3 regions of the Furfurilactobacillus sp. W61-4 genome follow, and region 1 is predicted to be linked to each of the others. Evidence: predicted binding sites of a transcription regulator. Region 1 holds the regulator's gene; each other region holds the start of a gene.
What was found. The regulator CtsR, encoded in region 1, represses protease genes until heat stress. The targets are predictions, from matches to a motif close to TTGGTCAAAAAAGGTCAAANA.

Region 1 (4,292 bases):
TAATTTCACAATTTCGTGCAGTTCTGGTTTGGTCAAGGAGTGGAAAATGACCGTTTCGTCAATTCGATTTAAGAATTCTGGTCGGAACGTGAGTCGCAATGCTTGGCGAATCTTGTCGGACATTGCTTGGTAATTATCTGTCGCACTGGTTGCGCCAAACCCAACTTCTTTGTCATCTCGAACAGCAGTTGCACCCAAGTTCGAAGTCATGATCAAAATTGTGTTACGAAAATCAACTTTGCGTCCCTTCGAATCCGTCAAGAACCCATCATCCAATACTTGCAATAACAAGTTAAAGACGTCGGTATCCGCTTTTTCGGCTTCATCCAAAAGGACCACTGAGTAAGGCTTGTTTCGAACCTGCTCAGTTAACTGGCCCCCTTCGTCGTAACCGACATATCCTGGGGCTGCCCCAATCAACCGACTTGAACTAAAGCGTTCTTGATATTCTGACATATCAACCCGAATCATATTATCTTCTGAACCAAACATGGCCTCGGCTAAAGCTTTGGCCAACTCAGTTTTTCCGACTCCAGTAGGTCCAAGAAACATGAAAGATCCAATCGGACGATTTGGATCTTTCAACCCAGATCGAGCACGGCGAATCGCCCGTGCAACCGCAGAAATGGCTTCGTCTTGACCGACTACCCGTTCATGTAAAACCTTTTCTAGGTTGAGTAATCGTGACTCTTCGTCTTTTCGCAGTTGTGTCAGCGGCACACCAGTCCATTCTGAAACAACTTCGGCAACATCCTCTTCAGTCACTTGTAGCTCATAATGTGGCTGGCCGCTGAGCTTTTCATTGTCCTGTTCATCCAAGAGCTTATCAACGCGTTTTCGCATTGCCATCTCTTTTTCACGAATTGCAGCCGCACCTTCAAAGTCCTGATTCTCAATCGCCGCTTCTTTTTGTTGCTGTAAGTCAGTTAACTTATCTTCTTGCTTAGCTAATTTTGTCTTGTGACCGGCAGCATCAATACGAACCTTGGCACCGGCTTCATCCATCAAATCGATCGCTTTATCAGGCAGAAAACGCTCCGTGATATAGCGAGCCGATAGCTTGACCGCCGCACTAACTGCGTCATCAGTAATCTCAACTTGATGATGTTCTTCATAACGTGGCTTTAATCCCGTTAAGATTTCCACAGCTTCAGCTTCCGTCGGTTCATCGACTTGAACTGTTGCAAACCGGCGTTCCAACGCGGCATCAGATTCAATGTACTTTTGATATTCGTTTAAAGTTGTCGCGCCAATTGTTTGTAGTTCACCACGAGCCAAGGCCGGCTTCAAAATGTTAGAAGCGTCAATCGCACCCTCAGCACCGCCAGCGCCAATTAGTGTGTGTAACTCATCGATGAATAAGATCACATGTCCGTCATTGTAAATTTCTTCAATGACTTTCTTCAGCCGATCTTCAAACTCACCACGATACTTAGTGCCAGCAACCAAGGAGCCCATATCAAGCATCATCAAACGTTTGTCGCTTAAGTCTTCAGGCACGTCGCCAGCGACAATCTTTTGAGCTAATCCTTCAGCAATCGCTGTCTTCCCCACCCCAGGTTCACCAATTAAAACGGGGTTGTTTTTGGTTCGACGACTCAAAATCTGGATGACCCGCTTAACTTCTTTGCTCCGACCAACAACCGGATCCATCTGGTTATCCGCCGCCAAAGCCGTTAAATCGCGTGCTAACGAATCTAGTGTTGGTGTTCCTTCTGTTTGCTGCTTATTATTGGCAGCCTTGCTCATTTGTTGTCGACGCCGTGGTGAATCAGTAATTCCTAGCTTACGCAGAATCACTTTGCGTGCTTGAGCCAAGTCGAGATTTAACGTCACCAAAATACGTGAAGACAAAATGCTTTCATCAGAAAGTAGCGCCAATAATAGGTGCTCGGTCCCAATCTTGGTCGCACCCAACCGTTTCGCTTCATCACCAGCGATCGTGAGAATATCCTTCGCCTTTGGTGAATAAGGAAGGTACGTCTCTTTGTCAACATTAGTTAACGTTCCATAACCAGTGAACCGTTCGATTTCTTCACGGACATCTTCTTCAGTAATATTGAATTGTTGTAAAACTTTACTAGCGATCCCATTTTGTTCAATGGTTAAAGCAAGGAGCAAATGCTCAGTGCCGACCGCCTGGTGTTTAAAATACTTCGCTTGTTCTTGCGCCAAAACGAGAACATCTTTAGCACTCGGGGTAAATAAATTGTCCATTTGCTGTCCTGCCTTTCATTAACGCTCAGTCTTCAAACCGTAAACGATTCAGCACGCCAATCAGGATACGGGCGCGTAGCGTATTTTCCACCTCATGGTCAGCCACGGCCAAGGTGTCTTTATCAATTGCCGCTAAAATAATATTGGCCTCGCGTTCCTTGAGTACACCGTCGTTGAATAATGAATTAATAATCGCATATGCGTCGTGTTGATTAATGGCATCGCCCACGACGTCGCTAAGCAGACTATCGAGCACATCCGTATCTGCCAACAAATTAACTTTTTCGATCCGGATATAGCCACCGCCGCCGCGCTTACTCTCTACGATGTAGCCATTCTGGATGGTGAAGCGGGTTTTGATCACGTAATTGATTTGTGAAGGAACGACATTAAATTGGTCGGCAATATCAGAACGGCGGATTTCCACCTGTTCTTCATCAGCCAAGATACCCTTCAAATATTTCTCAATCACATCCGAAATGTTAGTTGGTCCTTCCATGATTGCTCACCCCAGTCTTTGACTAATATTGACTATATTATACGAACCCTGACTAAATTTGCAATCATAAAGGATTCAAAGGCCTCGGTAGGCCCAAATAAAATACCACTGACACATGCCTCGGTCATCCAGACGCGTAGAACGCGGAAACGGGACATAAGTCGGACAGTGACGCGTGTTGCGGGCGAACTACAAACGATGACATTTTTTCATCGTTTACAATTCACTTTTCGGCGGCGTCACTTGACTTTATGTCCCGTGTCTTGATGATTCAGATTAGTAATGAAATGTACTTCTGTGGCAATTTTATTGGTCTTCACAAACAACGCCCTGTCATCATACGAGGCTAACTAACGTAACGAAAATAATCATAGCTGCCATTGTTGATGATCAAGTGCCATTTGCCAAAAGTTGAGTTCAAAATACGTACTCCGCGCAAATGCGGCCATCATTTGTGCCCGTCCCGCTTGATCTGTGGCAGCGGCAACTTGGTCAGTCAATTCGATTTGGGTCGCCACAGCGTCAGTATAATCAGCGGCTTGGTAACTGTCTAACCAGGCCTGATAGACAGGAACCGGTGAGTTCACCCCTTGTAAGGCAGCACCAATATCCGCATACAACCAAGCACAAGGTAGTAGACCGGCAATGGCGGCAGCTGGTCCCGCCTGTGATAGCGTCCGATACATGTGCGACGTATAAGCATAGGTTGTCGGTGCCATTGGCGTCTGTGTCACATCGCTTGGCGTAATCGCTAACGGTTTAAAAAACGTCGTTCGGGTTGTGATTTCACCAGCCCGCAGACCGTTCGCCAAATCTGTTAAAAGCTGTTTGACCTGTTTGTTTTCAGCTACTTGCGCCGTTAAATCGTGCACCCGCGCAAAGTCATGCAAATAATGATGATCTTGAATGATGTAATAACGAAAGGTTGCTTCAGGCAGAGTACCATCACGCAGTTGCTGAATAAATGGATGCTGAATGCTGGCTTGCCAAAGTGACCGGTTGGCTTGGTAGGCGTTTTGACTGAAAGACATGATAAGACTCCTTTACTGAAGAAAGTGCCATGCGTCTCACCTAGTATAGCCGATAAAACCCATGCCTTCATCATGAAAGCATGGGTTTTACATAATCGATACTAGCTCTTTACAAACAGACGAACACATTTATATCCGGCGTTACCAAATCCTGATTAGTCAAACGAAACGACATTGTCAGCCGTGCCAGTTTCGATTAACTGACGATTGTTGTTTAAAGCAAACTGCACCATGTTACGAACCGCTGTCTTCGTGTAGAACGCAATGTGCGGACTCACCAAAACGTTGTCCCGTGACATCAAATCTTTTAACCGTTCGTCAGGAATGGCATCAAATTGACCAAAATCAGCATTAAAGATGCCGACTTCACCCTCATAAACGTCCATGGCAACACCACCGACTTTACCAGAATCCAAAGCAACGATTAAGTCATCGGTGTCTAACAAATCACCACGAGCCGGATTCAAGATGATCACGCCATCTTTCATCTTACTGAAGGCTGCTGCATTTAACATGTGATAGTTTTCTTTAGTGGCTGGCGCGTG
Region 2 (4,292 bases), on a different contig from region 1:
CGGGCTACTTGCTCATGTGTTAAGCGGCATTGCGCCAACGAGTTACTTAATTGGTGATGGTACCGGTAAAGGTACGCCAAATTCTCGCTTCTTTGTGTTTGAGGCAGATGAGTATCGACGCCACTTTTTAGCGTATCATCCAGATTATGCGATTATGACTAATATTGACTTCGATCATCCGGATTATTATACCGGGATTGACGACGTCGCCGATGCCTTTCAGACGTTTGCTAGTCAAGTGGGTAAGGCTATCTTTGCTTGGGGTGACGATGAACATCTGCGGCAGTTGAAGGCCAATGTGCCAATCTACTATTATGGGACGAACGACCGAGACGACGTACAGGCACGTAATGTTAAACGAACGACGAAGGAATCGAATTTCGACGTTTACTTACATGATGAATTGATCGGTAACTTTGAAATTCCTTTGTATGGTGAACACAATGTGCTTAATAGCCTAGCCGTGATTGCGGTGGCCCATTTTGAAAAAGTTGATATGAACGATTTGCGGCAAGAACTCCTTTCATTCAAGGGGGTTAAACGTCGGTTTGCAGAACGTTCAGTGGCAGATATGACCATTATTGATGATTATGCGCATCATCCGTCCGAAATTAAGGCAACGATTGATGCTGCCCGTCAAAAATATCCGGATAAGCAGCTGATTGCCGTATTCCAGCCCCATACGTTTACGAGGACAATTGCGTTGATGGATGATTTTGCTAAAAGCTTGAATTTGGCTGACAAAGTCTATTTGACGAATATCTTTGGCTCTGCTCGTGAAAAGACCGGGACGGTTTCTAGTGCCGATTTAGGTGCGAAAATTGTCAAAGGCGGTGATGTGTTAACCTTAGAAAATCTGTCGCCGCTATTGGATTATCATGATGCGGTCGTCATCTTCATGGGCGCCGGTGATGTTCAAAAATATGAACGTGAATATGAAACGCTGTTAAGCAACTCCAGTTTAACGAACGGTTAAATACAAACGTCGACAAACTGAGACAATTCACTTGCTCAGCACAAAATGGCGAGTTGTGACATAAGTATGTGAGACGAACGTTGCCCCATAACGCGTGCCAAAGGCCTGCCAATTCCGTCCAACATAAATAGCGCCGCTTCCCAAAGTTCGGGAAACAGCGCTATTTTCGTTGGTACTCGTTGGCAAAACGGAGTTATGTCACAGCTCCCATTTTGTCGATTGCGAATTTAATTAGTGGTGGTCGCAGACGTTAGACCGAGTAAAATCAGCCCGATAATTTCAAAAATGATGATCAAACTGATCATTGGAATTGAACTAGTTGAACCGAATAATCCGACAATTGGGGAGGCCAGACCACCGACTAATTCCGAAAAGGTGCCTAAAACGGCTGATGCGGTCCCGATATTAGTGGAAGTGCTAGCCATGGCAATCGCAGTTGTGATGCCATTATTGAAACCGATGGAGACAACCACGATCCAAAGCGCAATTGTAAAGAGCCAGAAGTTATTGACCGTGAGCGCGTTCAACAGCATCAAACCACTGCTGGCGATCGGAATCAAAAAGCCCCAACGAGTTAAATTACGATCAGAAGTTCGACCGGTCAGCCGACCCATGAGCTGAGCACCTAAAGCAATGCCCAGTCCATTAAAGGCGTAAATGAGACTGAATGAAGTTGTGCTTAAGTGAAAATCCTTTTGAAAGATGAATGACGAGGCGGCAATGTAGGTGAATAATGCCCCGTTAACTAAGGCCAATAAGCTTGCATTCAACATAAAACGGCGGTTTTTAAACACGGCCCTGAAGTTCAATGGTTCAAGATGGTTAGGAGTGACTTGGCCCGTTTCCGGTAAACCAAACAGACTTGCTACCAACAAAATGACACCGATAATCGTCAAGGTAACAAACACCGATTGCCATGGGAACAAGCTGACAAGGGCGGCACCTAGGATTGGGGCAATAACAGGAAACACCCCATTAATTGTCATTAACGTCGCGTAAAAGCGAGTTAGTTTCACACCATCAAATAAATCACGGGCAATCGCGCGTGACAGGACTTGACCGGCTGAGCCAGCAAGACCTTGAATAACACGGACGATCAGAAATAAACCGATGTTGTGGATGAAAATTAACGCGAGCGAAGATAATGTGAAGACGACTAATCCGACCATCAAGGGTTGCCGGCGACCGACCCGATCGCTCCATGGGCCAATAAAAAGCTGGCCAATCGCCATTCCAATCAAACAGGCACTGATACTGGCCTGAACGGCTGTGGCAGAAGTATGTAAGCTCAACTGAATATCTGGCAGAGCAGGTAGATACATGTCTAATGACAACGGTCCAAAAGCTGACAGCGTCCCTAGCAAGATGGTCAAAAAAAGGCTAGGATGTGAATTTGCTTTTTGTGGGATGTCAGATTGAATCATAATTACCTCGCAATCTTGAATTTAATTTATCGATATCTGGCTTATTTTAGTCGAGTTTGCGAAAAAAAACTAGACGACTTAAGCAATCGACTAATGCTGTAACTTATCTAAAGAATTTTTTTCTAACGGCAAAAGACTTGCTTGTTAACTGAATTCTGTTAGAATACTCTGTAAATAAGGTTAGTCAACATTTGTCAGACTAATGAAATGTTTTGAGAGAAATGAGGGATCAGTTGTGAACAATAATGAATATCAACAACCTCGTCGTGAGGTGAATGTCCAAGCTTCTGGTTTAAGCGCGTTTATGAGTCGCGTCTTCGGCTATATGGGTTTGGCAGTCTTAGTTTCTGCTGTGGTCGCGATTCTGGCCGGGGTGGTGTACCAGAAACAATATTTTAGTTTTCTAGCGGCTAATTCTTGGTTTATGTGGGTCCTCATCATCGCTGAATTTGGGTTAGTCATTGGTAGTTCATTCCAAGCAAGACGAAGTGCTAGTGCTGGCTTGGTGATGTTACTTGGCTTTGCGGCGATTAATGGCCTGATGCTATCCACGATCTTCTTGGCTTACACGAGCGCTACAATTTTCTCCGCCTTCTTTGCTTCCGCAGCAATTTTCGGTGGCATGGCAGTTTACGGCATGACGACACATCGTGACTTGAGTCGAATTGGCACGCAAATGATCTTTGCGCTATTCGGTGTGATCGTAGTCAGTTTAATTAATATGTTCCTTCATTCGTCAGTGATTAGTTACGTCTTTAGCTTTGTGATTGTTGGGATCTTTGTCGTCTTGACGGCCTGGGATACACAACGGATGCGACGAATTTATGAACAATATGGTAATCAGGTGGCACTGGGGGGCTTGGCAATTCAAGGTGCCTTCCAGTTATATCTAGACTTCATCAATATTTTCATCTATGTCCTTCAAATTTTTGGTTTCAGTGGCGGTAATCGAAACTAGCTCATCTGTTGAATTTAGATGTTTCGGCGAGGATCAATTGATCCTCGCTTTTTTGTTGAATGCTGTAGGTGGGATAACGATCTTGCTCAAGCCGTTCGTCCTACTCAAATGATTTTCCCTGGCTCACTACCGACTCTGTGTGTTTAGTTTAACGTCAGTGATTAGCCAAATACATTAGTCCATGGTCTATTTAAACGAATTAGGTTAATTATTGAAAACATTGCTGACTAATTTTGATTTAGGTAATCTCGATTTGGCGAAAAATGTGTCAATGGAAAGCCAAGCCAAAATTTGGTAAACTACTGATAATACAAGCATTTAACGATGTTGATCCTGAAAAAGAAAGAGACGGCCAATGAGTGAACAAATTGAATTATCAAAACAGCCGCGGTTATTATTAATTGATGGTAATAGTGTCGCATTTCGCGCTTTTTTTGCACTCCATCAACAACTAGATCGCTTTACGAATCATGATGGCTTACATACCAACGCAATTTATGCGTTTAAAACGATGCTAGATGCCGTTATCAAGGCCGTTCATCCCGATAAGGCGTTGGTTGCTTTTGATGCTGGGAAGACGACTTTTCGTACCAAAAAATTTGGTGACTATAAAGGCGGCCGCGCCAAAACGCCACCGGAATTATCTGAACAGATGCCATATTTACGCGATCTATTGACTGCCTACGGTATTAAAAGCTATGAGCTAAGTAATTGGGAGGCCGACGACATCATTGGCACGTTAGCTCAGGAAGGGGAAGCAGCCGGCTATCAGGTCATTATTGTGACCGGCGACCGTGATTTGACACAGTTGGCGACTGACCAAGCTACCGTTGCAATCACTCAAAAGGGGGTCAGTGAGATTGAGTATTATACACCGGCTCACGTTCAGGAGAAGTATGGTCTAACACCGCATCAGATTATTGATATGAAGGGC
Region 3 (4,292 bases), on a different contig from region 1:
GGTACTGATTAAGGCACCGACAAGAATAAAAATAAAAATCGGCACGATTCCAGTTTGAATACCATCTTTAATACCATCGTTAATATGTGACCAAGGCAAGCGATGGATTACCCCCCAAGCCATTAATAAGCCCATCACCAGCATCACCGGAACTTGTGGTGATAAACCAAAGGCAATGACCCCGGTTCCCATAATAGTTAACATGATGATCAAAACAACGAGTGCTTCGTTGCGTCCTACTTTAAAGGTTGTTTGTTCTTCCATTTGTTTAACCCCGCTTTATTGACTAAATTAGCTTTCAATCATTAGTTTCGATCATAAATTGCTAATATCGCGGATTACCCCCACAATGGCCAACATTCATTTCGACACCCACCTTTTCACAAAAAAATCGTCCCTGCTATGCAGTCGCATAACAGGGACGATTTTTTAACCGTGGTACCACCCAGCTTAGGTTTTTTAATGGCGCCATCAAAAAACCTCACTCTCACTGGGATAACGGTCCAGAGTTGCCCGTTCATTGTCGTTTTCAAGTATTTCGTAAACTAGCCCTGATCGGTTCGCAGCAACCACCGACTTCCTGACACCCAGACGAGTCCCTACTTGGAATGAAAACAAATGATTAAATGTTGATTAGAAAGATACCAGCTTTTTAATTTCTTGTCAATGTTTTTTTGTTAATCAGAGTGTGAACCAGACCGATTTGACCCTGAGCAACAACGGACAATCGTAATTGGGCGAACTTGGCCCGGTTACGGTTGTTGGTTGTGCGCAAGGGTCAGGTCTGGTGAGCACGTTTAGAAAAAGTGTGAACCAGACCGGGTAAGTCCGAGCAATAACTGGGAATCACGGACGGGTGGGTTTCACCCGGTAGTGGTTGATGGTTGTGCACAGGACTTAGGTCTGGTGAGCGCGTTTAAGAAAGAGCGTGAACCAGCCAGATTTGACTCTGAGCATCAACAGACAAGCGCAACTGCGCGCATTTCCGCTAAATTTATAACCAAACTCCGGCAGCGAACAACAATGTATAACCTAAAAAGAACAGCGATGTGCTCTTAATAACACTCATGTAAGTCTTGCGTTTATCTTGCACCGCAAAAAACGGTTGCATCCCCCGCCACATGATTGGTAATAAAAGCATACTCAATAATGTTTCCCATGGTGCCAAATGCCCGAAAAAATTAACGAGCGGCCAAATTGATCCCAGAACTAGCAGCACACGCATCAAACTAACCGCGTTGCCTCGACCAATGAAATAAGCCAACGTGTGGCGATGGTTTTTAATGTCTTCATCCAAGTCAGCCGTGTTGTTGGCGAGCTGCACCAAAAAGAAAATCAAGGTCAGTGGTAGACATAGGGTAAATGTCGTGGCGATAACGCTGAAATTGAACGGGCGCTGCCCGAAGATACTAACGTAGACACAGGTCAGTTGAATCAAATAAGAAATCGATAACGCCACCACCGCTTCACAGATTGGCATGGCATTTAGGGGCCAGGGGCCAGCTGTATAAAAAATGCCGATGGTGTAGCCAATGAGCCCAAAGATCAAGACCGGCCAACCAGTTCGCGTGACAAGAAGCAGTCCGGGAATTGCCGAGATTAAGTACAGGCTGGTTCCTAGCCACCAGACGCCTTTCAATGGCAGTTTAAGCCGACCTAGCGGATTTGTATGTAACGCATATCCTTCTCGATCTGCCGCATGAACATAATCATAATAATTATCGGAAACGTTCACTGCCAAATCAAAAATAAAGACATCAATCAAACATAGCAAAACATTAATCCAATTGACAACGCCATAATGATATTGTGCAATCGCTGCCCCCAAGACAAACCAAACAATATTCAATGGTGCGGTGTAAATTTCCGTTAGTTCAACAAATACCGACCAAGTTAACCATTTTTTCTTCATCAAATTACTCCTCAACCCTTGATGTACTAAGGCTACCATAAGTAATCGAAAAAAATTAGTCAGATTGCTCGCATTTTGTTTGACCTTTTTTGACCAAAGGTTTAAACTACAGTTACGTTGATTAGCAGAGCAGGCATTCAAGTGCTAACGCCAACTAACTCACAACGCAAATTACAAGGAGGCCTCAATCATGGCTTTAATTCCAACTGTTATTGAACAGTCCAGCCGCGGTGAACGCGCCTATGACATTTACTCCCGGTTGTTAAAGGACCGGATCATCATGGTTTCTGGGCCAATTGAAGACGACATGGCTAATGCCATTATCGCTCAGTTGTTGTTTCTAGATGCCCAAGACTCAGATAAAGATATTTACATGTACATTAACTCTCCTGGTGGTGTCATCACTTCTGGGATGGCGATCTATGACACAATGAACTTCGTTAAATCCGACGTTCAAACGATTGTCATGGGGATGGCTGCTTCAATGGCTTCCATTTTGGCTACCTCTGGGGCTAAAGGCAAGCGTTTTGCTCTGCCACACTCAGAGATCTTGATTCACCAACCTTCTGGTGGTGCTCAAGGTCAACAGACTGAAATCGAAATTGTCGCAGAAGAAATTCTGAAGACACGGAAGATGATTAACGAATTACTGGCTGAAAAGACGGGTCAGGACATTGAAACCATTAACCGTGATACAGAACGCGACAACTACATGACGGCTCAACAGGCTTTAGACTATGGCTTGATTGATCACATCATGACGAACTCCAGTGAAATGAAGTAATTCATTTAATAATTCAGAGCGAAACCTGCCGGGTGTTATCGAGCACTAGCTAAGCCTGAACAGTTGGCGATCTTTGCCAATTGATCGGGCTAGGCTAGGCACAGGTAACAGGCTAGTGTAGCCCGCCACGCGCACAAAACCCGTGTTTCCTGAAAATGGAAACACGGGTTTTGTTGTTTAGTCAGTGCTGTCAATCAGCGTTTCACAGCTGACTTCACTTCATTAAGGCAGCGATTAATAACTCGCACACTTCACTAAACGGTCGCTCGCTTTGGGTGTACACTCCGTTTAAAATATTATCGGCATGTAGCTTGATCGTCGAAAACAACAAATTGCGCACCAATGAAATATCAACCGATCTAAAAGTTCCATTATGTAAATTAGCTGCGAGTAGCTGCTGAATTGGTGTTTGACTCACCCACTCTTCAACTTGTGCAACTGTCTTTACATCAATCCACATTTCAGACTTTAGCTTTTCAATCACGGTCATGCTATCTGGGTGTTCTAACGCGAATTTAAATAAGTTCGTCAAATAATGCTGCAATAACGAAACAATTGGTTGATTCACAGCAACGTCATAATCAGCTTGATATAGTGCTTTTATTTCTCGAAGAAATAATGCGGCTAATAATGCAGCTCGATTATCAAAGTAGGTATAAATACTAGATTGAGGAATTCCCACGGCCTGCGCAATTGCGGTTGTGGAAACATCGCCAACATCTTTACTGAGGATTAATTGAGCCGTCGCATCCAAAATCGCCTCATACTTTTTCTGACTTTTCTTTTTCATGTTTTGAATATAATTAGGATTTATTTGAAAGTCAATACTTGATTATGATAGACCTATCGTTTATAATCATTGCCGATAAGATTATCATTTAAAACCAAATCAAAGAAGGTACACGAAAATGAAATTATTTGTGACTGGTGGTACAGGCTTTATCGGCTCGGCTGTTGTTAAAAAGCTCATTGAACATGGGCACGAAGTCACTGGTTTATCTCGATCAACGCACGGTGATCAAGTGTTAGCTGACTTAGGCGCGACCTCATTACGCGGAACTTTGGATGATTTAACAACCCTAGCTGAGGCCGCCAAACAGGCTGATGGCGTTCTCCACCTAGGCTACAATAATGACTTCAACCACTACGACGAAGCGGTAGCACAAGATCTTGCAGCGGTTAAGGCCATGCTTGCCGCATTAACCGGCAGCAACAAACCATTTGTGAATACCTCAGGCACCTTAATGGTCACTGATCTTGGACGCGCGGCAACAGAACAGGACACGGCACCGTTAACCGGTCGGGCCGTGTCAGAGAGCTTGGCACGTCAAGCAGCTCAAGCAGGTGTCCGCGGAATGGCTGTTCGTTTGTCACCAACGGTTCACGATGAGCACCGTCAAGGCTTTGGTACCTTACTCGCCGGGTTAGCCGTCCAACACGGTCAAGCAGCTTATGTTGGCGACGGAATGACACGATGGCCATCGGTTCATCGATTAGACGCGGCTGATTTATTTGTTGCTGCGTTAGAACATGGCGAAGCTGGCGCCGTTTACAATGCAGCCGCTGAAACTGGGATTACGGTTAAAGCGATTGCCA

Region 2: the regulator CtsR is predicted to act here: its motif matches at 2,581-2,601, upstream of AC27FN_RS02275 (Bax inhibitor-1/YccA family protein).
Region 3: the regulator CtsR is predicted to act here: its motif matches at 1,989-2,009, upstream of clpP (ATP-dependent Clp endopeptidase proteolytic subunit ClpP).

What each region holds. Positions count from the first base shown of each region.
Region 1 is NZ_BAAJNZ010000006.1:47,830-52,121, reverse strand. It holds gene AC27FN_RS08360 (ATP-dependent Clp protease ATP-binding subunit) at 1-2,217, opposite strand, end outside; gene AC27FN_RS08355 (CtsR family transcriptional regulator) at 2,243-2,716, opposite strand; gene tenA (thiaminase II) at 3,085-3,747, opposite strand; gene AC27FN_RS08345 (D-2-hydroxyacid dehydrogenase) at 3,903-4,292, opposite strand, start outside.
Region 2 is NZ_BAAJNZ010000001.1:460,038-464,329, reverse strand. It holds gene murC (UDP-N-acetylmuramate--L-alanine ligase) at 1-976, shown strand, start outside; gene AC27FN_RS02280 (multidrug effflux MFS transporter) at 1,204-2,400, opposite strand; gene AC27FN_RS02275 (Bax inhibitor-1/YccA family protein) at 2,636-3,358, shown strand; gene polA (DNA polymerase I) at 3,714-4,292, shown strand, end outside.
Region 3 is NZ_BAAJNZ010000004.1:224,541-228,832, forward strand. It holds gene nhaC (Na+/H+ antiporter NhaC) at 1-264, opposite strand, end outside; gene AC27FN_RS06795 (UbiA family prenyltransferase) at 995-1,912, opposite strand; gene clpP (ATP-dependent Clp endopeptidase proteolytic subunit ClpP) at 2,103-2,696, shown strand; gene AC27FN_RS06805 (TetR/AcrR family transcriptional regulator) at 2,911-3,486, opposite strand; gene AC27FN_RS06810 (SDR family oxidoreductase) at 3,605-4,292, shown strand, end outside.